DNA from 2 places in the Streptomyces sp. SL06 genome. Region 2 is predicted to be linked to the other one. Evidence: predicted binding sites of a transcription regulator. Region 2 holds the regulator's gene; the other holds the start of a gene.

Region 1 (14,389 bases), 830 kb from region 2:
CCCGAGCTGTGGAACGGGCAGGCCTGGCAGTTGTGCGGCACCCCGCGCCGCGACCGCCGCGAGGCCGAGCTGTACATCGCGGCCCAACTGCGCGCACCGCGCGCGGCCATGGCGTACCGGCTCGTCCACGAGTTCACGGACTACGAGGTACTGCGGGTGTGGGGGACGCCGGTACGGGTGGAGATCGAACCGATGGGCGGTCTCTGAGCGACGCCGGAATACCGTACGTCGTGCTGCTGCGCGAACTGGTCGACCGCCAGACCGCCCGCCGGGGTCAGATCTGATTCTCACCGCCGTCGACGTACCAGTTGGCCCCGAGGACGAAGCTGCTCTGCCCCGAGGCGAGGAAGGCCACCACCGCGGCGACCTCATCGGGTCGCCCCATCCGCCCGATCGCGGTGTCCCCGGCGAGCTTCGTCCGGACGGCGGACGCCTTCTCCGCACCGAAGAGGTTCGTTATCCCGGGGGTGTCCACGGGGCCCGGGGAAACGGCGTTGACCCGGATGCCGCGGCCCTTGAGTTCATTGGCCCAGCCCCGCGCGAAGGACCGGACGGCGGCCTTGGAGGCGGCGTACAGACTGAACGCCTCCGCGCCGTTGTCACCGGCGGTGGAGGCGTTGAGAATCACCGAGGCGCCGTCGTTGAGCAGCGGCAGCGCCTTCTGCACGGTGAAGAGCGTGGCCCGCACGTTGACGCCGAAGATCTGGTCGAACTGCTCCTCGGTGATCTGCTCAAGCGGCACGAGCGAGGCGGCCGCCGCGTTGGCGAAGACGACGTCCAGTCCCCGGCCCCGGGCGCGGACCGCGTCGTAGAGCCGGTCCAGGTCGGCGAGGTCGGTGATGTCACCGGCCACCGCCGTGGCCTTCGCCGACCCGATGGTCTCCACCGCCGCGTCCAGCTCGGCCCTGCGCCGGCCGGTGACGAACACGTGCGCGCCCTCGTCCGCCAGCCGCGCCGCGGTCGCCAGGCCGATTCCGGTGCCGCCGCCGGTGACGACGGCGGTCTTGCCTTCCAGCTGTCCCATGCGAATGACCTCCACGAAATTCAGTACCGATCGATACTGAACTGGACCGTAGCACATCTGCACCGACCGGTACCGAAGTCGTAGACTGGGGGCATGACGACACGACGGAAGGGACCGGTCGGCCGGCCGAGGGGCTTCGACGCCGACGAGGCCCTCGAACAGGCCATGCGGGTCTTCTGGGAGCAGGGCTACGAGGGCGCCGGCCTCACCGATCTGACCAACGCCATGGGCATCACCCGCACCAGCATGTACGCGGCCTTCGGCAACAAGGAGGAGCTGTTCCGCAAGGCCCTGGAGCGCTACGAGGAAGGCCCCGCCGCCTATGTGGCCCGCGCCCTGCGGGAGCCGACCGCCCGCGAGGTGGCCACCGCGTTCCTGAACGGCGCCGTCCGCACCAACACGCGCCCCGACTGCCCCTCCGGCTGCCTGGGCGTCCAGGGCGCCATCGCCGCCGGCGACACCGGGCGCTCGGCCCGCGACCTGCTCGCCGCCTGGCGCAACGAGGGCGTCTTCCGCCTGCGGGACCGGTTCCGCGAGGCCGCCGACGCCGGCGACCTGCCGCCCGGAGCCGACCCCCTGGACCTCGCCCGCTATCTCATGACCGTCACCAACGGCATCTCCGTCCAGGCGGCCGGCGGTGCCACCCGGGAAGAACTCCAGCGGGTCGCCGACATGGCCCTGCGCAACTGGCCGCCCGCCTGACGAACTCCGCCAGGGGCAGCCCCAGTTGTCAAGTGGCCGTGGGGCCGCCCGCTTCTTTGTCAGTGTCGTGCTTCCGCGATCCGCGTCAAGGGCGCTCCCTGCGGTCGCGTCGCCTTCGGCGATCGGCCTGCGGCCGACCCTTGACCCGGCTCACTCCAGCACGGGTGAGAAGCGTGCGGGCGGCCCGGGGGGAACGGGTGGCCGACCCGGGTTCGCGATCAGCCGTCCGTTGCATCGCCCTCGGCGCGGGCGGTGCGCACCAGCACCTCGCAAGCACGCCACGCGGGCTAAGCGGCTTGCGGCGCGTGGGGGGGACATACCCCTTGAAAAGCGTGAACACTTCGGGCCGAAGTGTTCACGCTTTTCAAGACCACCCCCCCCACGGTTGGCCGCCGAGACGGCCCGGCGTGCTTGCGAGGTGCTGACGCGTCCCCGTATGCCGGGTGGCTGGGTAGCTGGCGGAAGGGGTGTTGCAGGTTGGCCACCCGTTCCTCCGGGCCGCCCGCTCGCTTCTTCCCCGTGCTGGAGCGAGCCGGGTCAAGGGTCGGCCGCAGGCCGATCGCCGAAGGCGACGCGACCGCAGGGAGCGCCCTTGACGCGGATCGCGGAAGCACGACACTGACAAGGAAGCGGGCGGCCCCACGGCCACTCATCCAGCGGGCGGCTCCCTCAACACCCCCGGCGGCAGAGACAGAGGCAGCGCAGCAAACTCGTACCCCTCCCAAAGCCGCCGAGACACCTCCTCCGGATAGGGCACGACAACCGGCTCACCGCCGGACAGCACCTGCACAAGCCGCCCTTCGAGGTCGTACGCCGGCCACCCGGGATCGCCCGTGCGCGCGAACGCCGTCCACGAGGACCGGAAACGCGCGGACAGGGCCAGCGCCTCCGGCGACGGTTCCGCCCCGGCGAACAGCAGCAGCGCCAGATCGGCCTGGAAGGTGCCGAACAGGAGCGGGATGTCCAGGCCGTGGCACGCGCCGAAGGCGCCGCCGTCGGCCGGGGCCGGCCAGGTCAGCTCGTAGGCGTACGAACGCCCGCCGCCCGCGAGGTGGGCCTCGGCCAGATGCAGCGAGGGCATGGCGAACAGCCAGTCCGTCTGGACGCGTTCGTACAGGTCGTTGGCGCAGGCGTCGGGGAACGCGGCCCGGTAGGCCGCCTCGCCGCCCGGCGCGTACAGACTCAGGGCCTCGCTCGCGCGTTCGCCGGTGATCCGGCCGAGCCTGCCCGCCATGGCGCTGAACAGCCGGTTCTCGTCCCGGTTGTGGCCGACGACCAGGTCGACGTCCCGGGACGCGCCGGACGCCAGCGCCCGCCACGGCACGAGCGGCAGCACGTCGCCGTCGACGACCGGCGAGTACGGGGTGACCGTGGGCGCGGCCTGGCCCCAGCGGGCGACCTGTCCGGGCATCTTCGGGGAGAGTGCCTGCCCCGCCTTCACCAACTGGCCCGGGGGCACGGCCGACAGGTCGGCGACGGTGGGCCGCAGGCCGATCTCGGCGGCCAGGGCGGCACCGATGTCGCGGGCGAGTTCGGCGGAGAAGTACGTGCCCGGCACGCTCTGGGCGATGGCCCGCCGGAACAGCCCGGCCGCGCGCGGCATGGCCAGCAGGGAGGCGACGGAACCGGCGCCGGCCGACTCGCCGAAGACGGTGACCCGGTCCGGGTCGCCGCCGAACGCGGCGATGTTGTCCCGTACCCATTCCAGCGCGGCCACCTGGTCGAGCAGGCCCCGGTTGGCGGGGGCGCCCTCGATGTGGGCGAAACCCTCCATGCCGACCCGGTAGTTGAAGGTGACGACGACAAGGTCGCCGTCGGCGGCGATACGGCGGGCGTCGTAGCCGGGGCTGCCGGAGTGGCCGAGCCGGTAGGCGCCGCCGTAGATCCAGACCATGACCGGGCGGCGGGCGGCCGGGTCCGGGGCGGGGGTCCAGACGTTGGCCGTCAGCCAGTCGTCGCCCTCGGGGGCGTCGAGGGTACCGCCGCTGCCCTGGATGCCGAGATCCTGCGGGGGCGGCGGCCCGAAGGCGTGGGCCTCGCGTACGCCGTCCCAGGCGCGGGCGGGGCGGGGGGCGGCGAACCGGGCCTCCCCCACCGGGGGTTCGGCGAACGGGATGCCGCGGAAGACGGTCAGACCGTCCTCCCGCCGCCCGCGCACCGCACCGGCGACGGTGCGCACCACGGCCTCGGGGGCCTCGGGGTTCGTCATCGATCACTCCCTCACTGGACGCCGGGTGATCTCACGGACCCTACGCCGCGGTGCGCGTCCGCAGCCGGTCGGGTCAGCTCAGGGTCTTGAGCGACGCCGCCTCGAACGGGGCCAGCTCCTCGAAGCGGCCGGAGAGGACCTTCTGGGCCCAGTGCGGGTCCTGGAGCAGCGCGCGGCCGACGGCGACAAGGTCGAACTCGTCGCGCTCCATGCGGTCCAGGAGGTTGTCGAGGCTGCCGAGCGGGGCGCCCTCGCCCTGGAAGACCTTGCCGAACTCGCCGTCGAGGCCGACCGAGCCGACGGTGATGGCGGTCTTGCCGGTCAGCTTCCTGGTCCAGCCGGCGAGGTTGAGGTCGGAGCCGTCGAACTCGGGGTGCCAGTAGCGGCGGGTGGAGGCGTGGAAGGCGTCGACACCGGCCGAGGCGAGCGGGGCGAGGACGGCCTCCAGCTGCTCGGGGGTCTCGGCGAGGCGGGCGTCGTAGGCCTCCTGCTTCCACTGGGAGTAGCGGAAGATCACGGGGAACCCGTCCGAGACGGCGTCCCGCACGGCGGCCACGATCTCGGCGGCGAACCTGGTGCGGGAGACGGGGTCGCCGCCGTAGGCGTCGGTGCGGCGGTTGGTGCCGGACCACAGGAACTGGTCGACGAGGTAGCCGTGGGCGCCGTGGATCTCCACGCCGTCGAAGCCGATGCGCTCGGCGGCCCCGGCGGACTCGGCGAAGGCGCCGATCACGTCGTCCAGGTCGCGCTGGGTCATCACCTTGCCGGTGGCCTCGTCCTCGCCGATCCGCAACCCGGAGGGGCCGACGGCTGGGGCGTCCGCGAAGGGCGGCTCGCCCTGCTTGCGCACCATGCCGATGTGCCACAGCTGCGGGACGATCGTGCCGCCCGCCGCGTGCACCGCCTCGGCGACCTTGGCCCAGCCGGCGAGCTGCTCCTCACCGTGGAAGCGGGGCACCCGGTCGCTCTGTCCGGCGGAGTCGTGGCCGACGTACGTGCCCTCGGTGACGATCAGTCCGACACCGGCGGCGGCGCGGCGCGCGTAGTACGACACGACATCCTCGCCGGGGACGCCGCCGGGCGAGAACATCCGGGTCATCGGCGCCATGGCGATGCGGTTGGGCACGGTCAGGCCGTTGATGGTGGCCGGGCGGGCGAGGAGCTGCGCGGCGCGTGAGGCGGTCTCGGGGGTGGTGGCGGTCACGTGGGGGCTCCTTGGGAGGGACCGGGTGGTATGTGCGCGTGCATTCATCACGCTTCAGCGACAACGGGCGTACCCCGCACGGCAATTCCGCCCACCACCCACGGTCTGCTGTGATCCGCGCCACAGCTTGGCGGGCCCGGAAACGCCCGAGGGCGGCATCCCGGCCGTGGCCAGGATGCCGCCCTCGGTACGTGAAGGACGGTCGATCAACCGGAGGTCGATCAGAAGTCCATGTCACCGCCCGGCATGCCGCCCGGAGCACCGGCCGGGGCGGCCTTCTCCGGCTTGTCGGCGATGACGGCCTCGGTGGTGAGGAACAGCGCGGCGATGGAGGCGGCGTTCTGTAGAGCGGAACGGGTCACCTTCGCCGGGTCGATGATGCCCTCGGCGATCATGTCGACGTACTCACCGGACGCGGCGTTCAGGCCGTGGCCGACGGTCAGGTTGCGGACCTTCTCCACGACGACGCCGCCCTCGAGACCGCCGTTGACGGCGATCTGCTTCAGCGGGGCCTCCAGGGCGAGCTTCACGGCGTTGGCGCCGGTCGCCTCGTCACCCTCGAGCTCCAGCTTCTCGAAGACCTGGGAGGCCTGGAGCAGGGCCACGCCACCACCGGCGACGATGCCCTCCTCGACGGCCGCCTTCGCGTTGCGAACGGCGTCCTCGATGCGGTGCTTGCGCTCCTTGAGCTCGACCTCGGTGGCGGCACCGGCCTTGATGACGGCCACGCCGCCGGCCAGCTTCGCCAGGCGCTCCTGGAGCTTCTCGCGGTCGTAGTCCGAGTCGCTGTTCTCGATCTCGGCGCGGATCTGGTTGACCCGGCCCTGGACCTGGTCGGCCGAGCCGCCGCCGTCCACGATCGTGGTCTCGTCCTTGGTGATGACGACCTTGCGCGCCTTGCCCAGCAGGTCGAGCGTGGCGTTCTCCAGCTTGAGCCCGACCTCCTCGGAGATGACCTCGCCGCCCGTGAGGATGGCGATGTCGCCGAGCATGGCCTTGCGGCGGTCGCCGAAGCCCGGGGCCTTGACGGCGACGGACTTGAAGGTGCCGCGGATCTTGTTGACGACCAGGGTCGACAGGGCCTCGCCCTCGACGTCCTCGGCGATGATCAGCAGCGGCTTGCCCGACTGCATGACCTTCTCCAGGAGCGGCAGCAGGTCCTTGACGTTGCCGATCTTGGAGTTGGCGATCAGGATGTAGGGGTCGTCGAGCGACGCCTCCATCCGCTCCATGTCGGTGGCGAAGTACGCCGAGATGTAGCCCTTGTCGAAGCGCATGCCCTCGGTGAGTTCCAGCTCCAGACCGAAGGTCTGGGACTCCTCGACGGTGATGACGCCTTCCTTGCCGACCTTGTCCATGGCCTCGGCGATCAGCTCGCCGATCTGGGTGTCGGCGGCGGAGATGGAGGCCGTGGAGGCGATCTGCTCCTTGGTCTCGACGTCCTTCGCCTGTTCGAGCAGGGCGGCGGAGACGGCCTCGACGGCCTTCTCGATACCGCGCTTCAGGGCCATCGGGTTGGCGCCGGCCGCGACATTGCGCAGGCCTTCCTTGACCAGGGCCTGGGCGAGAACGGTCGCGGTGGTCGTACCGTCACCGGCGACGTTGTCCGTCTTCTTGGCGACTTCCTTGACCAGCTCGGCGCCGATCTTCTCGTACGGGTCCTCGAGCTCGATCTCCTTGGCGATGGACACGCCGTCGTTGGTGATCGTGGGGGCGCCCCACTTCTTCTCGAGGACGACGTTGCGGCCCTTGGGGCCGAGCGTCACCTTGACGGCGTCCGCGAGCTGGTTCATGCCGCGCTCGAGGCCGCGCCGCGCCTCCTCGTCGAACGCGATGATCTTGGCCATGTGAAGTGGTCCCTCCAGGACTGGGGGTGATTCCTTCGGACCGCGCCCGCGCCCGCGACGGACGGCTCGCCGGCCTCGTGGTTCCTTCCCCACCCGGCCTGCGGGCCTCACCGACCCGGTCCTTCGTTGTCACTCTCACCTTCAGAGTGCTAACGCCAATGATTAGCACTCGGCATGGTCGAGTGCAAGCGCCATACCGGGATCGGCGGCCCGCCGCCCCGCCTCCACCACCTCCTGACCCCGGGAACACGAAGGGCCCGCACCCCCGTGCGGGGGTGCGGGCCCTTCGATGAAGAACCGTTCGCTTGCGGTGGCCGAACGTCTCAGGCGCTGAGGCGAACCATGTCGGCCTGCGGGCCCTTCTGACCCTGCGAGATCTCGAACTCGACCCGCTGGCCTTCTTCGAGGGTGCGGTAACCGTCCATCTGAATCGCACTGTAGTGGACGAAAACATCCGCACCACCGTCGACCGCGATGAAGCCGTACCCCTTCTCCGCGTTGAACCACTTGACGGTGCCCTGAGCCATGCCTAACTCCCCTATTACTGGCCCTTGCACAGATCCGCACTTCGCGGACCCGGGTCAGACCTCACCCCCCACGACTGGGGGCGTGCGCCGGAACGCGTCGACCGCGGCCGAATGTATCTGCCCAACTGCCGTCTGCAACAGGTCAGTCGGACGAGAAATCTGGACGCGCCCGGTCCGGAATGTGGCGAGAATTCGTCCGAATTCAGGTCAATTCGGGGCACACAAAGGGAACAAAAGCCGCGAAATACGTCCACACTTTGGCTGCTTCTTGTCGGACGTGCGGCAGGAATTAAAGGTTCCCGACCTTGCGATCGGGAGCGCGTTCCCCAACTCTACCGTGCTCAACCACATGGAATTGCCCCCTCCGCTTCTCTTACGGAGAGGGCAATTCGCACTACGAGGGGTATCAGCCGCCGGCGACCGCGGGAATGATCGAAATGCCCGCGCCGTCCGGGGTCGCGGTCTCCAGGCCCTGCTCGAATCGGACGTTGTCGTCATTGACGTAGACGTTGACGAAGCGGCGCAGCCTGCCCTCGTCGTCCAGGACGCGGGCGGCGATGCCGGTGTGGTTCTTCTCCAGGTCGGAGATGACCTCGCCCAAAGTGGCGCCTTCGGCGCCGACCTCGGACCTGCCGCCGGTGTAGGTGCGCAGGATGGTCGGGATGCGAACGGTCACGCTCATGCGAGGCCAGCCTCTCGGAAGGAGTCCAGGTTCGGGCGGATGGTCGCGGTCAGGCCGGTGCCGGCCACCGCGTCGAGGGTCTTCAGGCCGTCGCCGGTGTTCAGGACGACGGTGGTGAGCCTTGGGTCCAGTACGCCGTCGTCGATCAGCTTCTTCGTCACGCCGACCGTCACACCGCCCGCCGTCTCCGCGAAGATGCCCTCGGTGCGGGCGAGCAGCTTGATGGCGTCCACGACCTGCTCGTCGGTCACGTCCTCCACGGCGCCGCCGGTGCGCCGGGCGATGTCGAGGACGTAAGGGCCGTCGGCCGGGTTGCCGATGGCCAGCGACTTGGCGATGGTGTCCGGCTTCTGCGGACGGACCACGTCGTGGCCGGCCTTGTACGCGGTGGAGACCGGCGAGCAGCCCTTGGCCTGCGCGCCGAAGATCTTGTACGGCTTGTCCTCGACCAGGCCGAGGTCGATCAGCTCCTTCAGCCCCTTGTCGATCTTCGTCAGCTGGGAGCCGGACGCGATCGGCACGACGAGCTGGTCGGGCAGCTTCCAGCCGAGCTGCTCGCAGATCTCGTACGCGAGGGTCTTGGAGCCCTCCGCGTAGTACGGCCGCAGGTTGACGTTGACGAAGCCCCAGCCCTCGCCGGCCGGGTCGCCGATCAGCTCGGAGCAGAAGCGGTTCACGTCGTCGTAGTTGCCCTCGATGCCGACCAGCTCGCCGCCGTAGACGGCGGCCATGACGACCTTGCCCTGCTCCAGGTCGTGCGGGATGAACACGCAGGAGCGGAAGCCGGCGCGGGCGGCGGCGGCGCCGACGGCGCCGGCGAGGTTGCCGGTGGAGGAGCAGGACAGGGTGGTGAAGCCGAAGGCGCGGGCGGCCTCGATGGCCTGGGCGACGACGCGGTCCTTGAAGGAGTGCGTCGGGTTGCCGGAGTCGTCCTTGACGTACAGACCGCCGGTGACGCCGAGTTCGCGGGCCAGGTTGTCGGCCTTGACCAGCTTGGTCCAGCCGGGGTTGATGTTCGGCTTGTCGGCCACGTCGGCGGGGACGGGCAGCAGCGGGGCGTAGCGCCAGATGTTCGCGGGGCCCGCCTCGATGCGCGCGCGGAGTTCCTCGGTGTCGTGGGCCGAGAAGTCGTAGGCGATCTCCAGCGGGCCGAAACACTCCTCGCAGGCGAAGACGGGGCCGAGCGGCACGCGGTGCCCGCATTCGCGGCAGGAGAGCGCGGCGGCGGGGCCCAGATCGACGGGGGAGGCGGTGGACGCGGAGGCGTCGGCGTGGTCGGTGGCGCTGGTGACGGTCTGCACAGCCATGGAGGCGAGGCCCTTTCTCCTCATCTTCCTCACGACGCATCTCGCCGTGAGACGGATTTGGCACCTTCCCTAGCCGGGAGCCTCGCCACGTCCGTGTGACAGGAACCGACTGGAGGGTTGCCGGGGCTTCATCGGGCCGTATCCCTCTGCCCCTCTGGATGAGCGGTATGTAGTTGTTTTTCCGTGGTGCGCGCGGCGGCCCCGGCATGCGGTGGCCGACCGTGTTGTTCAAGACTGTAACCGAAGGCCAAGGCGGTCGAGACAGTCGTCCGAACCGCGAGATGGATCACAAAGGGAGCGACGGGACGTGCTGGAAGAAGTCGAGCGCTGGCTGAGCGCGCGCTCCTGGTCCGTGGCGGACCGGCCGCTCCAGCGGATCCTTTCCGCCAAGCGCGCCACCGGGCAGACGGTGAGCGTGGTGCTCCCCGCCCTCGACGAGGAGGCCACGGTCGGCGAGATCGTCACGGTGATCCGCCGGGAGCTGATGGGGCGGGTGCCGCTCGTCGACGAGGTCGTGGTCGTGGACTCCGGGTCGAGCGACCGTACGTCGCAGGTGGCCGCGGCGGCGGGCGCGCGGGTCGTGCACCGCGACGCGATCCTGCCCCGCGTCCCGGCGGTGCCCGGCAAGGGCGAGGTGCTGTGGCGTTCGCTGCTGGTGACCGGCGGCGACATCGTCTGCTTCGTCGACGCCGATCTGCGCGAGTTCTCCGCGGACTTCGTCTCCGGGATCGTGGGCCCGCTGCTCACCGACCCGGACGTGCACCTCGTCAAGGCCATGTACGACCGTCCGCTCGGCGCGGCCGCCGGGCAGGGCGGGCGGGTCACCGAGCTGATGGCCCGCCCGCTGCTCAATCTGCACTGGCCGCGGCTGGCGGGCTTCGTCCAGCCGCTCGGCGGCGAGTACGCGGCCCGCCGCTCCCTGCTGGAACGGCTGCCCTTCCCCGTCGGTTACGGGGTGGAGCTGGGCATCCTGGTCGACTCCCTGCACCTGGTGGGCCTGGACGCCCTCGCGCAGGTCGACGTGGGGGTCCGCAGGCACCGGCACCAGGACGAGCGGGCGCTGGGCCGCATGTCCGCGTCGATCTACCGCACCGCCCAGCTCCGGCTGGCCCGCGGCCATCTGCTGCGGCCGGCCCTCACCCAGTTCGAGCGGGGCGCCGACGGCTTCGAGCCGCGCACGTACGCCGTGGACGTGGAGGAACGGCCTCCGATGACGGAGATCGCGGAGTACGCGGCCCGGCGGGTGGCCTGAGCGTCAGCCGGGTACGCCGTCCGACCAGCGCCAGATGCCGCCGGAGTCCTGTGCGCAGGTCAGGTACTCGCCGCCGCGGCCGTGGGTGCTCAGGCCGTGGTGCTTGTTGGCGCAGAACTGGCCGTCGGCGTAGCAGTTGCCCGCGGGGCTCATGAGTTCGCAGGCGCCGGTGCCGCCCCCGCCTGTGCCACCTCCGCTCGTGCCACCTCCGCTCGTGCCGCCCCCGCCCGTGCCGTTGTCCTGAGTCTTCGCCGGTTCCGGGGCCGGCTTCGGGGTGTGCAGGAGGCGCCCGGCGCAGTCGCGGCCGTCGCGGGGGACGGTGAAGGTCACCGGGCCGGATCCGCCGCTCTGCTCGCAGACCTTCTCGCCGCTGCCCCAGGAGGAGGCCCGCTGTCCGGTGCCCTGGAGGTGGACGGCGAAGTCGGTCCTGGCCTGCTTCGCGGCGCTGACGGCCGACCCGACGCTGCGGCCGGTGAAGTCCGGCAGCGCGACGGCCACGGTCGGCGTGGGGGTCGGGGTCGGGGTGGGGGTCGGGGCGTCGGTGGTCGGGGACGCCTCCGGTGTGGGACTGGCGCTGTCGCTCGGCGTGGCGGTGGCCGCCGCGGGCCGCCCCTCCGCCTTCGTACCGGCGTCCCCGTCGCCTTCGCCGCAGCCGGCCAGTGCCAGCGCGGAGGCCGCGACCAGCGCCGCGGCGCCGGCGAATCTGCGCATGCGCGTATGCATGGGCATAGAACTGGGCATAGAACGCCCACCCCCCAGAAAGTTGAAATGTTCACCGCGCATCCTCGACCTCTTCACATCTTCCGCACAAGTCGCTTGACCGAATCGGCCGCGACGTGACATGGAGGAACGTTTGAGGTTTTGGGGGCCGGGCTAGATTGAGGCGTATGGCTTCAAGCTTCGGTGCTGCTCAGGTGGTGGTCGCCTCCAACCGGGGGCCGGTCTCGTACGAGGTGCGGGAGGACGGTTCGCTGCACGCCAAACGGGGCGGTGGCGGGCTGGTCTCCGGGCTTTCCGCCATCGGGCCGGACGCCGGGGCGCTGTGGGTGTGCTCGGCGCTGGGCGACGGCGACCGCGAGGCGGTGCGGCGCGGGGTCGGCGAGGACGGCGTACGGATGCTGGACGTGCCGGCCGACATGCACGCGGACGCGTACAACGGGATCGCCAACTCCGTGCTGTGGTTCGTGCACCACATGCTCTACCAGACGCCCCTCGAACCGGTCTTCGACGCGGAGTTCCGTCGGCAGTGGGCCTCCTACGAGGCGTACAACCGGGCCTTCGCCGAGGCGCTGGCCGAGGAGGCGGCCGAGGGCGTGGTCGCGCTCGTGCAGGACTACCACCTGGTGCTGGTGCCGGGGATGCTGCGCGAGCTGCGCCCCGACCTGCGCATCGGCCACTTCTCGCACACGCCGTGGGCGCCGGTCGACTACTTCCGGCTGCTGCCGGACGACATCGCCGAGCAGGTGCTGCGCGGCATGCTCGGCGCCGACCGGCTCGGCTTCCTCACCCGGCGCTGGGCCGACGCGTTCACCGCGTGCTGCGACGCGCTGGTGGGCGGTCTCGGCGGCACGGAGATCGGCGTGCACGGGCTCGGCGCGGACGCGGACTTCCTGCGCAAGCGGTCGCACGAGGCCGATGTCGACGAGCGGATGGCGGCGCTGCGGGAGGAGATCGGCGAGGGGCGCCGGACGATCGTCCGGGTGGACAGGACCGAGCTGTCGAAGAACATCGTGCGGGGGCTGCTGGCGTACCGGGAGCTGCTGGCGGAGCGTCCGCAGTGGCGCGAGCGGGTGGTGCACGTCGCGTTCGCCTACCCCTCGCGGCAGGATCTCGCCGTGTACCGGGACTACACCGCCGAGGTGCGGCGGGTGGCGGACTCGGTCAACGCGGAGTTCGGGACGGCGGGGTGGACGCCGGTCGTGCTGCATGTGAAGGACGACTTCGCGCGGTCGCTCGCGGCGTACCGGCTGGCCGACGTGGCGCTCGTCAATCCCATCCGGGACGGGATGAACCTCGTGGCGAAGGAGGTGCCGGTCGTCTCCGACGCGGGGTGCGTGCTGGTGCTGTCGCGGGAGGCGGGGGCGTACGAGGAGCTGGGCGAGGACGCGGTGGTGGTGAACCCGTACGACGTGTCGGGGACGGCGCGGGCACTGCACGAGGCGCTGTCGGTGGGGGCCGGGGAGCGCGCGGAGCGCTCGAAGCGGCTGGCCGCGGCGGGGACGGCGTTGCCTCCGGCGCGCTGGTTCCTGGATCAGCTGGACGCGCTGAGGGCCTGACGCGGGTTACTCCTACGCGAGGTGGGCCGCCAGGGTGCGCAGCAGCGCCACCACTCCCGTCGGGCCGTCGACCACGAGGTCGGCCCTCTCGCGGAGTTCGGGGACCTCGTCGCTGCCGCTGCACACCAGGAGGCCCGGGGTGCCCTGTGCGCGGAGGGTGTCGACGGCCGTGAAGGCGGGCAGGTCGCCGAGGTCGTCGCCCGCGTAGAGGACGGATCCGGCGTCGAGGGAGCGCACGTGCTCCCTCAGCGCGGCGCCCTTGTCCATGCCGGGCGGGCGCAGTTCGAGGACCATGCGGCCCGGTTCGACGATCAGGCCGTGGCGTTCGGCCAGGTCGGTGAGGGGGGCGCGCAGGGCGTCGAAGGCGGCCTGCGGGTCGGGGGCGCGGCGGGTGTGGACGGCGACCGCGTGGCCCTTCTCCTCGATCCAGGCGCCCTGCCGCGCGCCGGCCCGCTCGATCAGCGCCGGCAGCTCGGCGCGGACGGCGGCGACGCCGGGGTGCGGTGCAGGGGTGGTGAGGGTGCCGGTGGCGGCGTCCCAGCGCTCGGCGCCGTAGTGGCCGAGGACGACGAGGTGTTCGAGGCCGGGGGCGTCCGCGAAGCCTCCGTGGCGTACGGCGACCTCGGCCGGGCGGCCGGTGATCACCGCGACGGAGGCGACCTTCGGGGCGAGCACGGCGAGGGCGGGCACCGCGTCCGGGTGGGCCCGCGCCCGGTCGGGGTCGGGCACGATCGGGGCGAGCGTACCGTCGAAGTCGAGCGCGACCACCGCCCGCTCGGGCCGCGCGAGAAGCGCGTCGAGCCCTTCCCTTCCGGCCCGCGTCACGGGCGTCGGCAAGTCGTCCCGGCTGAAGTCTTGATGGCTGCCCATACGACGAACCTATCCCGCCGCCACGAAACCCACGCCCCACGCAGGCCCCCGGGGTCGTCGGCTCAGCGGTCCGTGCGGCGGGATGCGCGGACGCGGCGCAGGCGGTTGACCGTCACGGGGTCGGTCGCCAGGGCCCGGGGGTCGTCCAGGAGGGCGTTGAGGAGCTGGTAGTAGCGGACGGGGGCCAGGCCCAGTTCCTCGCGGATCGCGCGTTCCTTCGCGCCGGGGCCGGGAAAGCCCCGGCGCTCCAGCGCGAGGATGCTCCGCTCCCGCTCGGCCAGCTCACCCAGGTCCATGTACGGCACCGTAACGCCCGCCGCCGACAGCGGACGCTACCGCGTCCGCATCGCCGTCGCCTGGATCCGGTCGAGCACCGCCTCGGGGCTGCCGCCGGGCGCGACGGCCTGGCCGATGCGCTTCTTGACCTCGGCGCTGACCGAGGCCCAGGAGGCCTTGCCGACCGGGTACAGCTCGGAGAGCAGCAGTTGG
Region 2 (14,389 bases):
CTCGCGGCGGTCATCCCCGCGACCGGCTGGGCGGCCCGCCGGTTCGGTGCCGCCCGGCTGTACGTCGCCGCGCTGGCGGTGTTCACTGTCGCGTCGGTGCTGTGCGCGTGCTCGCAGAACGTGGGGATGCTGATCGCCTCCCGGGCGCTCCAGGGCATCGGCGGCGGGGCGATCATGCCGGTCGGCACGATGATCTGGACGGCCCAGTCCTCCAAGGCGCAGATGGGCCGGGTGATGGGCCTGATCGCGATCCCGATCATCCTCGCCCCGACCCTCGGCCCCGCCGTCGGCGGTCTGCTTATCCAGGGCATCGACTGGCGGGCGATCTTCTGGCTCAACGTCCCCTTCGGCGTCGCCGGTGTCGTGCTCGCCCTGCGGCTCCTGCCTATGGACAAGGGAGGTGACGTGGGACGGCTGGACGTGACCGGCCTGATCCTGGCCTCCGCCGGGATCGTGGGCGTCACCTACGGCCTGACCGAGTTGGGCACCGCGGCCGGGGCGGGCACCGCGGCCGTCACCGGGCTGGTGGTCGGAGGGGCTGCCCTGGCCGGCTTCGTCGCGCACGCCCTGCGGGCGAGGCGACCGCTGCTCGACCTCCGGCTGTACGGCGGCCAGGGGTTCACCGCCGCGTCGATCGCCACGTTCGCACTCGGCGCCGCGAACTACGGCGGGATGATCCTCATGCCCCTGTACTTCCAGACCGTCCGCGGTGAAAGCGTCGTCGTCGCCGGGCTCCTGCTCGCGCCGACCGGGATCGGAGCCCTGCTCGCGGCGCCGTTCACCGACCGCTGGGGCGCCGGAATCACCGCCTTCTCGGGAGCTGCCGTGCTGGCGGTCTCGACCGTTCCGTTCGTGTTCCTGAGCGCGACCACGTCCTACGTTCTGGTGTGCCTCGTGATGGTCGCGCGCGGTATCGGCTTCGGCTTGTCGATCATCCCGGTGATGACCGCCGCCTACCGGGCCGTGCCGCACGACAAGATTCCCGATGCCACCCCGCAGCTCAACGTCCTCCAGCGCGTCGGCGGCGCGATCGGCACCGCCGTGCTCACCGTCGTCCTCACCCACCAGCTCCGCCACCACCCCACGCCCGCCGGGCAGGCCGAAGGATTCGGGGCCACGTTCCTGTGGGTTCTCGCCATCACGATCGCCGCCACCCTCCCCGCCGTCCTGCTCGCCTGGACCGAAACCCGAGCCCGACGCCGACCCGATGCGTCAAGCCCCGGAAAGCCGCCGACGTTCAGCGAGCATGGTCACTGAACAGGTGACGCGCTGGGGAACCCATAGCGGCCGGGCTGGACGTGCTCACCGCGATGGGCGCGGGCACCCGCAACGGCTACCAGGTCTTCGTTGATCACCTCCGCGACCGGCTGTACGTCCTGGTGCTGGCGGGCTCTGGCGGCGCCTTCGCGGGCATGGGCGCGCCGCAGGACGGCGCGGCCGCCGCCGACTGGACCAGCCCGAACGCCAACACCCCGCCGACGCCCGTCCCGGCGGACCAGTTCGCCGACCGGTTACGGGAGCTCACTTCTTCCCTCCCGCACGAAGGCCATGGCATGAACGGGCACACCGTGCTCTACGGCCCCGAAGCCCGGATGGATGCCCACCTCCCGCTCAACCGAACAACGCAAGCACCTGCTCCAGGCCGTGCTTCGCGGACCGATCCGGGGCACTGCGGCCCTAGGACTACGAGCAGATCGGTCTGGGGGGAAGCAGACGGAACGTTGTCGCAGCGGTCCCGCGATCTGACTGGACGCAGCGTTCAGCGGCGCCTCACCGCAGCGGGCTCACCCGCCCGCGCCCTGACCGCATACCCCGGGTGGGTCGCCACCAACCTCCAGAGCAACGACGCCAACCCGCTGCGTCGCCTCTTCCTGCGCCTGGGCAACAAGGTCTGGCCCAAGACAGCCGCGCCGGTGCGCTGAACCCCCTGTACGCCGCCGGTCTTGGCGGACCGCAAACGCTCAGGACGGCCACCACTTTTTCACCCCCGTGCAGGTTGCCGAGACCAAGGCACCGGCCTGTCAGTTGCCCGCCGAAAGCGGCGCGCCTCTGTCGCGGTGGTCGTGCCCGGAGCTCGCCGCCGAGCTGACCGCGCGCGGCATCACCGACGCCATATCCGCTTCCACGGTGCGTCGTTGGCTCCGCCAGGACGTGCTCAAGCCCTGGCAGCACCAGTCGTGGATCTTCATCACAGACCCCGACTTCCGGGGCAAGGCCGAGCGGGGCCTCGACCTTTACGCCCGTACCTGGAAAGAGCAGCCGCTCGAAGAGGACGAGTACGTCATCAGCGCGGACGAGAAGACCTCTATCCAAGCGCGCTGCCGCTGTCATCCCACCCTGCCGCCCGGTCGAGCCCGAGCGATGCGCGTCAACCACACCTACGGCCGAGGCGGCGCGTTGGCCTGTCTTGCTGCCTACGACGTCCACCAAGCGAAGGTGTTCGGCCGCGCCGAGCCCAAGACCGGCATCAGCCATTCATGAGTCTCGTCGCCCAGGTCATGAGGCAAGAGCCGTACGCCAGCGCCAAGCCCGTGTTTTGGATCGTCGACAACGGCTCCTCCCACCGCGGAGACAAAGCCGCCGACCGGTTGACCTCCACGTTCCCGAACGCGGTGATGGTCCACACCCCGGTGCACGCCTCCTGGTTGAACCAGGTGGAGATCTACTTCTCCGTCGTCCAGCGCAAGGTCGTCTCCCCCAACGACTTCACCGACCTTGCCCAGGTCGGGGATCGGCTCCGAGCATTCGAAGACCGCTACAACGCCACGGCACAGCCGTTCCAGTGGAAGTTCACCACCTCCGACCCAGACGATCTGCTGGCCGGGCTCGACCGGCAAACCGCTGATCACCTCCCACTGCAATCATCCGGAGCACCGACAGCATGATCAACCCCTGAAGGACTTCCGACGCCGACCACTTAGCACGGTTCTCACTCATGGTGGCCCACTTCGGCAACTTGGCGCGTATGGGTAGGTCCGGTCTGTCACTCTGACGGCATCGAATGCGAGGAATCGCACGAACTGCCCGGGGAGCCGTCCATGGGGGCCATTCCGACGCAGCGGGAGACCGTCTCCCGCGCCAGCGCGGCGCCCGCGCACACCACCGAGGTGTGCGCCCGGGAACGCACCCGGGCGCACGCGTCCCTGCTGGGCAGCTCCCTGGCGCCGGGTGCCGCCCGCGCGATGGTGCGCGCGGCGCTCGCCGACTGGTCCGCGCTCGGGCTGCCCGGCACGGAGCAGCTGACCGAGCATCTCGCGGCCGACGCCCTGGTGGTCGTCAGCGAGCTGGTCACCAACGCCGTGGTGCACGCCGGTACCGATGTCGAGGTGGCCTGCACGCTGGAGGAGACCGGCACGCTCGTCGTCGAGACCACGGACCACCATCCCTCCCGCGCACCGAGAAGCGGCGGCGAGTACGAGAGGCCGCACGAGACTCCCGAGTACGGCCGCGGCCTGCGGCTGGTCTCCGCGCTCTCGGAGGCCTGGGGCATCACGTACCGCCCGGGTGTCAAGACGGTCTGGGCCCGGCTGCCGGCCGCGGGCGCCGACATCGCCGAACGGTTCGAGACATACGCCACGGGCCGCGACCCGCGGCACACGCCTCCCCTGGCCGTGGACACACCGGGGGAGGAACCCGGCGGGGGGCCGGAAGGGGTGCAAGATCCCGGTGGCTCCGGTGGCTCCGGTGGCTCCGGTGGCTCCGGTGGCTCCGGTGGCCCGAGTGACGTGGGTGGCGTGGGTGATCCGAGTGGCCCGGGTGGTGCGGGTCTCCTGGAGGGCTCCGGTGGCCTGGGTGGCCCCGGCGGTGCAGGTGGCCCCGGTGGGGCGGGTGGCTCCGGTGGTGCGGGTGGCCCGGGTGACGCAGGTGGCCTTGGTGGGGCGGGTGGCCTCGGTGGTGCGGGTGGCTCCGGTGGCCCGGGTGGCCCCGGCGGTGCAGGTGGCCCCGGTGGGGTGGGTGGCTCCGGTGGTGCGGGTGGCCCGGGTGACGCAGGTGGCCCGGGTGACGCAGGTGGCCTTGGTGGGGCGGGTGGCCTCGGTGGTGCGGGTGGCTCCGGTGGTGCGGGTGGCCCCGGCGGTGCAGGTGGCCCGGGTGACGCAGGTGGCCCCGGCAGTGCGGAGGGCCCGGACGGGCCTGGTGGCCGAGGGGACCCCGGGGGTGCGGAAGGCCCAGGTGGCTCGCGGCGCGGGGGCGTGGAGGTCGGGCGGGCGGGGGGTGTGCGGCTGGGGGACTGGCGGGACAGTGCGGTCGGGGGCGGGCCGTGCGGTGTCCGGGACCGGGAGTGGCTGGGGCGCGGCGCCCTGTCGTTCCTCGCCGAGGCCTCCGACCTCCTGGCCGGGCAGCTCGACGAGGAACGGGTCGCCTCCCTCACCGGCCGGCTGATCGTGTCGCGGCTCGCCGACTGGTGCGCCGTATGGCTGGAGGACGAGTCCCCGGGCCGGGGTGCCTGGAGCGACGCCCCCGGCGCGGCCGTCGGCGCCCGGCCGGCCCGCGTGTGGCACGCCGACGGGGGCCGCCTCGACGCACTGCGCCGGGCCCTGGAGAAAGACCCGCCCCGCCCGCGCGACCCGTGGCGTTCAGGACCCGTCGGCCATCCCTGGCCCGGCGAGGCGCTCGGCCCGCACGGCACCGCGCTCGCCTTCCGCCTGGTCGCCGGCGGCAGACCGCTGGGCACCCTGGTCGTCGGCCGGGCCGACACCCCCGGCCCCTCCGGCTTCCCCGACGAGATCACCGGCCTCGTCGAGGACCTCTGCCGCCGGGTGGCGCTCGCCATCAGCACCGCCCGCCAGTACGCCCGCCAGGCCACTATCAGCGCCGTCCTCCAGCGCGGCCTGCTGCCCGGCGCCGTCGCCGAGATCCCCGGCGTGCGCAGCGCCCTCGTCCACGAACCCTGTGACAGGGGCGGCCCCAGCGGCGACTTCTACGACCTCTTCCCGGCCGGCGACGGCCGCTGGTGCTTCGCCGTCGGCAACGTCCAGGGCAAGGGCCCCGAGGCCGCCGTCGTCATCGGGCTCGCCCGGCCCTGGCTGCGGCTGCTGGCCCGCGAGGAGTACGGCGTCCCCGATGTCCTCGACCGCCTCAACCAGCTCCTCCTCGACGACGCCACCGAGGCCGCCGACGCCGCCGCCCGCGCCCTGGTCGCCACGGGCGGGCCACCGGTTGCCCCGGGCGACGGGCCGCAGACCCGCTTCCTCTCCCTGCTCTACGGGGAACTGGTCCCCTTCGACGGCGGCGTCCGCTGCACCCTCGCCTCCGCCGGGCACCCGCTGCCGCTGCTCCTGGAGCCCGACGGCACGGTGTGCACGGTCGCGAGGCCGCAGACCCTCCTCGGGGTCGTCGAGGACGCGACGTACGTCAGTGAGACCTTCGAGCTGCGCCCCGGCGACACCCTGCTGTGCGTCACGGACGGGGTCACCGAGCGGCGCAGCGGCTCCCGCCAGTTCGACGACGGCGACGGCCTCGCGGCGGCGCTCGCCGGGTGCGCGGGGCTGGACGCCGGCCTGGTCGCCGAGCGCATCAGGCGGCTGGTGCACGACTTCGGGCCCCGGCCCCCGGAGGACGACCTCGCGCTGCTGGTGCTCCAGACCGGGTGACCCCGGCCGTACGGGACAATGGAACGCATGCCCTCCGCACTCCCCGACGGCGAACCCGTCCCCGCCGACGGCGCCCTGCCCGCGCCCGCCCTCGCCGGGGCCGCCGACCGCCCCCTCGGCTTCTATCTGCACGTGCCGTACTGCGCGACCCGCTGCGGCTACTGCGACTTCAACACCTACACCGCGACCGAGCTGCGCGGCACCGGCGGCGTCCTCGCCTCCCGCGACAACTACGCCGAGACGCTCGCCGACGAGGTCCGCCTGGCCCGCAAGGTGCTCGGCGACGACCCCCGCGAGGTCCGCACGGTCTTCGTCGGCGGCGGTACGCCCACCCTGCTGGCCGCCGGTGACCTGGTGCGGATGCTGGGCGCGATCCGCGAGGAGTTCGGTCTCGCGGCGGACGCGGAGGTGACCACGGAGGCCAATCCCGAGTCGGTCGACCCGGCGTATCTGGCCACCCTCCGCGAGGGCGGCTTCAACCGGATCTCCTTCGGCATGCAGAGCGCCCGGCAGCACGTCCTGAAGGTGCTGGACCGCACCCACACCCCGGGCCGCCCCGAGGCCTGCGTCGCCGAGGCCCGCGCCGCCGGCTTCGAGCACGTCAACCTCGACCTGATCTACGGCACCCCCGGCGAGTCCGACGACGACTGGCGGGCCTCGCTCGACGCCGCGCTCGGCGCCGGACCCGACCACGTCTCGGCGTACGCCCTGATCGTGGAGGAGGGCACGGGGCTCGCCCGGCGCATCCGGCGCGGCGAGGTCCCGACGACCGACGACGACGTCCACGCCGACCGGTACCTGATCGCCGAGGAGACCCTCTCGGCGGCGGGCTTCGACTGGTACGAGGTGTCGAACTGGGCCGCCTCGGACGCGGGGCGCTGCCTGCACAACGAGCTGTACTGGCGGGGCGCCGACTGGTGGGGCGCCGGGCCGGGCGCCCACTCCCACGTGGGCGGCGTGCGCTGGTGGAACGTGAAGCACCCGGGGGCGTACGCCTCGGCACTGGCGGCGGGGAGGTCGCCGGGTGCCGGACGCGAGATCCTGACGGACGAGGACCGCCGGGTGGAGCGGATCCTGCTGGAACTGCGGCTGCGGGAGGGCGTGCCGCTGTCCCTGCTGCACGAGGAGGGACTCGCGGCCTCACACCGAGCCCTGTCCGACGGCCTCCTCCAGGAGGGCCCCTACGAGGCGGGAAGCGCGGTGCTGACCCTGCGCGGGCGGCTGCTGGCGGACGCGGTGGTGCGTGACCTGGTGGACTGATCCCTCGGGGGAGTGAATCGGCGCGAGACGCGGGTTCGGTCCCTAATCTGGTTCGTAAGCTGCTGCCGCAATCGCACGGTGGCGGAAACCGGAGGGCTGCGGAGATGACCGCTGTGGATGACCGACCGAGGACCACCGACATCGTGACGTTCTTCGAGGAGTTCGTGTTTCCCGAGGAATTCAAGGTCGAGCTCCTCCGGGGGGAAATCGTGATGATGGCGGGGCCGGACGTAGCTCACAACGACATCGTGGAAGCGGTGGTGGACCAGATTCCCCGCCGAGGCTGGCGGCGACTCCAGACTCAGGACATCGCGATCCTCGAAGAGTCCAGCGAGCCCCAGCCGGATCTCGTGGTGATCGAACGGGGCGTCGGCCCTGAGCACGGACGCCTGATGCCGTCCGAGGTCATCACCATGCTTGTCGAAGTTGTCTCCAAGACGAGCGTCGACCGCGACTACGGAGTCAAGCGCTCGATCTACGCAGCGGCCAAGGTGCCCGCTTACCTGATCATCGACCCAGTCATGGGGCAGTGCGTCCTGCTCACCGAGCCGACGGGCCGTGGTGAACACGCTGATTACCGGTGCCAGCGACTCACGAAGTTCGGTGACCTCACACCGCTGGAGACCATCGGCGTCGAACTGGACACCAGCGAGTTCGCCGTCTACGAGAAGGTCAGGCCCCACCGCTACCCGTGACGAAGTCGATCAGCTCCTCGACCCTCCCCAACAGCTCCGGCTCCAGGTCCTTGTACGAGTTCACCCGTGCCAGGATCGCCTGCCACACCGCCCCGGTGTTCTCGGGCGGCCAGCCCAGTGCTCGGCAGACCCCCGTCTTCCAGTCCTGCCCGTGCGGGATCCGCGGCCACTCGGCGATTCCCAGCGCCGACGGCTTCACGGCCTCCCAGATGTCGATGTAGGGGTGGCCCACGACCAGCGCGTGGTCACTGGTCACCGACTGCGCGATCCGCCACTCCTTCGAGCCCGGCACCAGGTGGTCCACCAGGACGCCCAGCCGCGCGTCCGGGCCCGGCGCGAAGTCGGCGACGATCGACGGCAGGTCGTCCACGCCTCCCAGGTACTCCACGACCACGCCCTCGACGCGCAGGTCGTCGCCCCACACCTTCTCGACCAGCTCGGCGTCGTGCCGCCCCTCGACGTAGATGCGCCCGGCGCGGGCCACCCGCGCGCGTGCGCCGGGGACGGCGACCGAACCGGACGCCGTACGGGCGGGCCGTACCGGACCGGAGGCGGGCCGCACGAGGGTCACCACCTGGCCCTCCAGCAGGAAGCCGCGCGGCTCCATCGGGAACACCCGGTGCTTGCCGAAGCGGTCCTCCAGGGTCACCGTGCCCGCCTCGCAGCCGATCACCGCGCCGCAGAACCCGGTGCCGGGTTCCTCGACCACCAGGCCGGAATCGGCCGGAACCTCCGGGACGGGCTGCGGCTTCTTCCACGGAGGGGTCAGGTCGGCGGAGTACTGGCGCATTCTGACGACGATACGAGAAGCGGGCGCGCCGTGATCAGCGCGACACGCCGAACCGGGCGGCCAGCGCGTCCCGTTGGGCCCGGACGAACGCCGCGTCCACCACCGCTCCGTGCCCCGGCACGTACCGCGCGTCCTCGCCGCCCAGCTCCAGCAGCCGGTCGAGCGCGGCCGGCCAGTGCGACGGCACGGCGTCGGGACCCGCCTGCGGTTCCCCCGACTCCTCGACCAGGTCGCCGCAGAAGACGACGGCCACCTCGCCCGGCACCAGCACCGCCAGGTCGTGCCCGGTGTGCCCCGGGCCCACGTCGGCGAGCAGCACCCGCCGGCCGCCGCCCAGGTCGAGCCTCCGCCCGCCGCCGACCTCGTGGCCGACCGGCACGAGGGCGTCGGCCGCCTCCCGGGCCGACCGCGCGTCCAGCCCCTCCGCCACCGCGTCCGCGCACAGCGCCTCCCGCCCCCGTCCGCCCGGCGCGAACAGCGCGGCCGTGCCCGCCGCGGCGTACACCTGCGCGTCCGGGAACGCGGCGGCGCCGAAGACGTGGTCGAAGTGGGGGTGGGTCAGCGCGAGATGCGTCACACGGCGACCGGCGAGCCTGTGCGCCTGTGCGCGCAACCGGGCGCCCTCGGCCGGGCCCGACCCCGCGTCGACCATCAGCGCCGCGTCCGGGCCGAGGACCAGCCCCGCCGTGCAGTCCCACCCCGGCAGCCGGCACCGGCCCACCCCGGCCGCCAGCCGCTCCCACCCCAGGTCCTTCCACGTCACCGTCACGGCGCCGACGCTAGGCCCGGTCGGCACCTCGGCGCACGTCGGCATGGCCCCGGCCTTGCCGGGGGCGTACCCCACGGCCGTAGACTGGGCCGGGGAAGTCTGGCACTCGCGCGCCATGAGTGCCAGGGCCAGACAGTGAGACGGGCAAGACGCCGGGCGGACGACTTCTGGAGGTGTGCGCGGATGCTCAGTGAACGCAGGCTCAAGGTGCTGCGCGCCATCGTCCAGGACTATGTGGGCACCGAGGAGCCGGTCGGTTCCAAGGCCCTCACCGAGCGGCACAGCCTCGGCGTCTCCCCGGCCACCGTGCGCAATGACATGGCGGCCCTGGAGGACGAGGGGTTCATCGCCCAGCCGCACACCAGCGCCGGGCGCATCCCGACCGACAAGGGCTACCGGCTCTTCGTCGACAAGCTGGCCGGCGTCAAGCCGATGACCGCGCCCGAGCGGCGTGCCATCCAGAGCTTCCTGGAGGGCGCCGTCGACCTCGACGACGTGGTGGCCCGCACGGTGCGGCTGCTCGCGCAGCTGACCCGGCAGGTCGCCGTCGTGCAGTATCCGTCGCTGACCCGCTCGACCGTGCGGCACGTGGAGTTGCTCTCCCTGGCGCCCGCGCGCCTGATGCTCGTGCTGATCACGGACACCGGCCGGGTCGAGCAGCGGATGGTCGACTGCCCGGCGCCGTTCGGCGAAGCGTCCCTCGCGGACCTGCGGGCGCGGCTCAACAGCCGTGTGGCGGGGCGGCGTTTCTCGGACGTGCCGAGTCTGGTGGAAGATCTGGTGGAGCCCTTCGAGGCCGAGGATCGCGGTACGGTCTCCACCGTGCTCTCCACTCTCCTGGAGACGCTGGTCGAGGAGAACGAGGAGCGGCTGATGATCGGCGGCACCGCCAATCTGACCCGCTTCGGGCACGACTTCCCCTTGGTGATCAGGCCGGTGCTGGAGGCGCTTGAGGAGCAGGTCGTGCTTCTCAAGCTGCTCGGCGAGGCGAAGGATCCGGGCGTGACCGTACGTATCGGTCATGAGAACGCCCATGAGGGACTCAACTCCACGTCCGTCGTGTCGGTGGGCTACGGTTCGGGCGGCGAGGCGGTTGCCAAGCTCGGCGTGGTCGGACCGACCCGCATGGACTACCCGGGAACGATGGGAGCGGTACGCGCAGTGGCACGGTACGTCGGACAGATCCTGGCGGAGTCGTAGGTGGCCACGGACTACTACGCCGTACTCGGCGTACGCCGCGACGCGTCCCAGGACGAGATCAAGAAGGCGTTCCGGAGGCTCGCCCGCGAGCTGCACCCGGACGTCAACCCCGATCCGAAGACCCAGGAGCGGTTCAAGGAGATCAACGCCGCCTACGAGGTGTTGTCGGACCCGCAGAAGAAGCAGGTCTACGACCTCGGCGGCGACCCCCTCTCGCAGGCCGCCGGCGGTGGCGCGGGCGGCTTCGGCGCGGGTGGCTTCGGGAACTTCTCGGACATCATGGACGCGTTCTTCGGCACGGCGTCGCAGCGCGGGCCGCGCTCGCGCACCCGCCGCGGCCAGGACGCCATGATCCGCATCGAGGTCGAGCTGAACGAAGCGGCGTTCGGCACGACCAAGGACATCCAGGTCGACACGGCCGTCGTCTGCAACACCTGCAACGGCGAGGGCGCGGCGCCGGGCACGAGTGCCCAGACGTGCGACATGTGCCGCGGCCGGGGTGAGGTCTCGCAGGTCACCCGGTCCTTCCTGGGCCAGGTCATGACCTCCCGCCCCTGCCCCCAGTGCCAGGGCTTCGGCACCGTCGTGCCCACCCCGTGCCCCGAGTGCGCGGGCGACGGCCGGATCAGGTCCCGTCGCACCCTGACGGTGAAGATCCCGGCCGGCGTGGACAACGGCACCCGTATCCAGCTCGCGGGCGAGGGCGAGGTCGGCCCCGGCGGCGGCCCCGCGGGCGACCTGTACGTCGAGATCCACGAGCTGCCGCACTCGACCTTCCAGCGCCGCGGCGACGACCTGCACTGCACGGTCACCATCCCGATGACGGCGGCGGCCCTCGGCACGAAGGTGCCGCTGGAGACCCTCGACGGCATGGAGGAGGTCGACATCCGTCCGGGCACCCAGTCCGGCCAGTCGATCCCCAAGCACGGCCGGGGCATCACGCACCTGCGCGGCGGCGGCCGGGGCGACCTCATCGTCCACGTCGAGGTGACCACCCCGACCAAGCTCGACGTCGAACAGGAACGCCTCCTGCGAGAACTCTCCAAACTCCGCGGCGAGGAACGGCCCCAGGGCCAGTTCCAGCCCGGCCAGCAAGGGTTGTTCTCGCGCCTGAAGGACGCCTTCAACGGGCGTTGAGGCGGTGGCGCCGGAGGCGGGGGCCGTCGGTCGGCGCCGGGTGCGGGGGGTCTGCCGGGGGTCCGGGGGTTGTCCCCCGGGCAGTCGCAGTCAGCCGGGTCGGCAGGGGTTGTTCTCGCGCTTGAAGGACGCCTTCAACGGGCGTTGAGGCCGGCCGCGGTGCTGCTCGGGCGGGGTTCGAGGATGCGGATGCTTCTGGCTTATGCCAACGGAAGCCCGGATTCGGACTTGTTCGGAGGACGTGACAACATGCCGTCATGTCCTCCGCACTGACCGATCTCTTCCCCTACCCGATCGTGCAGGCGCCCATGGCGGGCGGCATCTCCGTGCCGCGGCTCGCGGCGGCGGTCTGCGAGGCGGGCGGGCTGGGATTCCTGGCCGCCGGGTACAAGACCGCGGACGGGATGTACCAGGAGATCAAGGAGCTGCGGGGGCTCACCAACCACCCCTTCGGCGTCAACCTCTTCATGCCGCAGCCGGAGACGGCCGACCCCTCCGCCGTGGACGTTTACGCCCACCAACTGGCCGGCGAGGCCGCCTGGTACGAGACGGAGCTGGGCGACCCCGAGAGCGGCCGTGACGACGGCTACGACACCAAGCTCGCGGTGCTGCTGGACAACCCGGTGCCGGCGGTGTCGTTCCACTTCGGCGTCCCGAGCGGCGAGGTCGTCGACTCCCTGCACCGCGTCGGGACCTTCGCCCTGGTCACCGCGACCACCGCGGAGGAGGCCAGGGCCGTCGAGCACTCCGGCGCCGACGCGGTGATCGCGCAGGGCTTCGAGGCCGGCGGCCACCAGGGCACCCACCGCGACCACCCGGAGACCGGCGGCACCGGCACCGGACTGCTGTCGCTGGTCGCCCAGGTCCGGGAGGCGGTGAGCCTGCCCGTCCTCGCCGCGGGCGGCATCATGCGCGGCGGCCAGATCGCCGCGGTACTCGCGGCCGGCGCGAGCGCGGCCCAGCTCGGCACCGCCTTCCTCGCCACCCCCGAGTCGGGCGCGCACGCCCTGCACAAGCGGGCCCTGACCGACCCCCTGTTCGTCCGCACGGAGCTGACCCGCGCCTTCTCCGGCCGCCCCGCCCGCGGCCTGGTCAACCGCTTCCTGCGCGAGCACGGCCCCTACGCCCCCGCCGCCTACCCCGAGGTGCACCACCTCACCGCGCCGCTGCGCAAGGCGGCGGCGCAGGCGGGCGACGCGCAGGGCATGGCGCTCTGGGCCGGGCAGGGCCACCGGATGGCCAGGGAACTGCCCGCCGGGCAAGTGGTGGAGGTACTGGCGGCCGAACTCGCGTCCGCCGGGACGGCGTTGTCGGACTACGCGACGGGAGGCGGCGCCCGATGACGGCACCGGTGTTCGTGGCCGCCTCCCTGCGGCCCGAGGACCTGCCCGGGGGCGAGTACGTCCTCGAAGGACCCGAGGGACGGCACGCCGTCTCCGTGAAGCGGCTGCGCACCGGCGAGGCCGTCGTCCTCACCGACGGACGCGGACGCTGGGCCGAGGGCGTGGTCAAGGCCGCCGAGGGCAAGGACCGCCTGGTCGTCACCGGCCTGGAGAAGGTGCGCGAGGAGCCCGCGGAACAACCCCGCGTCACCGTCGTGCAGGCCCTGCCCAAGGGCGACCGCGGCGAACTGGCCGTGGAGACGATGACCGAGGTCGGCGTCGACGCGATCGTGCCCTGGACGGCGTCCCGCTGCGTCACCCAGTGGAAGGGCGAGCGCGGCCCGAAGGCGCTCGGCAAGTGGCGGGCCACGGCCCGGGAGGCCGGCAAGCAGTCCCGCCGGGTCCGCTTCCCCGAGGTCGCGGACGCGGCCACGAGCAAGCAGGTCGCCTCGCTGCTGGCCGCCGCCGACTTCGCCGCCGTACTCCACGAGAGCGGCGACGCGCCCCTTGCCGCCGCCGAACTCCCCGCCTCCGGCGACATCGTGCTGGTCGTCGGACCCGAGGGGGGCGTCTCCCCCGAGGAGTTGGCGCTCTTCGCCGCGGCCGGAGCGCGGCCCCACCGCCTCGGCCGCAGCGTCCTGCGCACCTCCACCGCGGGCACCGCGGCGGCGGCCGTACTGCTGGCCCGCACCGGCCGCTGGTCCTGACCGCACCGGCCGCCGCGAGTGGCCGTATGCGCTCTACCGCCCGCCCCGCAACGGTGGCAGGCTGCCGTCCATGGGGGCATTGAGGCGGATTTGGCGTATCCCGATCATGCCGCGCGGCCGGCGCGTGACGCTCGCGGTGGCCGGCGCGGCTCTCGCCGTCGGCGGGGTCGCCGCGTGCGAACCGGACGGGCTCGGCACCGCGTCCGTGGCGTACACGACCGACCAGACCGTGACCCGCGAACTGCAACGGCAGAACACGCGGGTGCAGTGGCTCAACTGCACCGCGTCCCGCGGGGACGACGGCGCCACCGCCTCGGCGAGCGAGAACACCGCCGCCTCCGTCGAGTGCGAGGGCAGGACGGACGACGGCAAGGACATCACCGTCGACGGCAGGGTGACCCGCGTCGTCAACGGCGCCTGTGTGCGCGGCGACCTCACGGCCGAGGTGGACGGCAAGGAGTGGCTCCGGGTCAAGGGGCTCGGCAACTGCGACGCCGCCCCCAGCGCCCCGTCCGCCGACCGGCCCTCCGGGCAGGGGCCCGGACCCACCGTGACCGTCACCCGGACCATCTGGTGCCCCGACGACCCGCACTGCGGGCCGGTGCAGGGCAAGTAGCAAGTGATCCAAACCTCTGTCGGCGGGCGCCGCCCCTGCATAGGGTGAGAGGGTGACACAGCCCGCAGCGCCTGCCTACCTCCGCTTTCCGCACCCGCACGGCGAGTTGGTCGCCTTCACCGCCGAGGACGACGTGTGGCTCGCCCCGCTCGACGGCGGCCGGGCCTGGCGGGTCAGCGCCGACAACGTGCCGGTGAACCACCCGCGGATCTCGCCCGACGGCACCACGGTCGCCTGGACCT

Evidence for each region. Region 2 encodes HrcA, which represses chaperone genes, less so after heat shock. Its sites were predicted from a motif close to TTNGCACTCNGNNNNNCNGAGTGCNAA; they were not measured.
Region 1: a site for HrcA is predicted at 7,149-7,175, ahead of groL (chaperonin GroEL). Genes of this name have one in related genera too.

Annotation. Positions count from the first base shown of each region.
Region 1 covers NZ_JBSYOT010000002.1:4,069,015-4,083,403, reverse strand. The annotation lists gene AC4IHM_RS18700 (hypothetical protein) at 1-207, shown strand, start outside; gene AC4IHM_RS18695 (SDR family NAD(P)-dependent oxidoreductase) at 275-1,024, opposite strand; gene AC4IHM_RS18690 (TetR/AcrR family transcriptional regulator) at 1,118-1,726, shown strand; gene AC4IHM_RS18685 (carboxylesterase/lipase family protein) at 2,376-3,935, opposite strand; gene AC4IHM_RS18680 (NADH:flavin oxidoreductase) at 4,009-5,187, opposite strand; gene groL (chaperonin GroEL) at 5,361-6,986, opposite strand; gene AC4IHM_RS18670 (cold-shock protein) at 7,310-7,513, opposite strand; gene AC4IHM_RS18665 (MoaD/ThiS family protein) at 7,920-8,195, opposite strand; gene thrC (threonine synthase) at 8,192-9,502, opposite strand; SAM riboswitch class I at 9,520-9,667, opposite strand; gene AC4IHM_RS18655 (glucosyl-3-phosphoglycerate synthase) at 9,810-10,754, shown strand; gene AC4IHM_RS18650 (hypothetical protein) at 10,758-11,483, opposite strand; gene AC4IHM_RS18645 (alpha,alpha-trehalose-phosphate synthase (UDP-forming)) at 11,642-13,030, shown strand; gene otsB (trehalose-phosphatase) at 13,043-13,900, opposite strand; gene AC4IHM_RS18635 (DUF3263 domain-containing protein) at 13,963-14,196, opposite strand; gene AC4IHM_RS18630 (extracellular solute-binding protein) at 14,233-14,389, opposite strand, start outside.
Region 2 covers NZ_JBSYOT010000002.1:4,897,763-4,912,151, forward strand. The annotation lists gene AC4IHM_RS22370 (MDR family MFS transporter) at 1-1,257, shown strand, start outside; gene AC4IHM_RS22375 (hypothetical protein) at 1,299-1,922, shown strand; gene AC4IHM_RS22380 (transposase) at 1,990-2,481, shown strand; gene AC4IHM_RS22385 (transposase) at 2,478-2,885, shown strand; gene AC4IHM_RS22390 (SpoIIE family protein phosphatase) at 3,039-5,591, shown strand; gene hemW (radical SAM family heme chaperone HemW) at 5,619-6,851, shown strand; gene AC4IHM_RS22400 (Uma2 family endonuclease) at 6,956-7,546, shown strand; gene AC4IHM_RS22405 (DUF3097 domain-containing protein) at 7,524-8,336, opposite strand; gene AC4IHM_RS22410 (MBL fold metallo-hydrolase) at 8,371-9,105, opposite strand; gene hrcA (heat-inducible transcriptional repressor HrcA) at 9,289-10,305, shown strand; gene dnaJ (molecular chaperone DnaJ) at 10,306-11,442, shown strand; gene AC4IHM_RS22425 (nitronate monooxygenase) at 11,700-12,785, shown strand; gene AC4IHM_RS22430 (16S rRNA (uracil(1498)-N(3))-methyltransferase) at 12,782-13,531, shown strand; gene AC4IHM_RS22435 (hypothetical protein) at 13,638-14,147, shown strand; gene AC4IHM_RS22440 (S41 family peptidase) at 14,200-14,389, shown strand, end outside.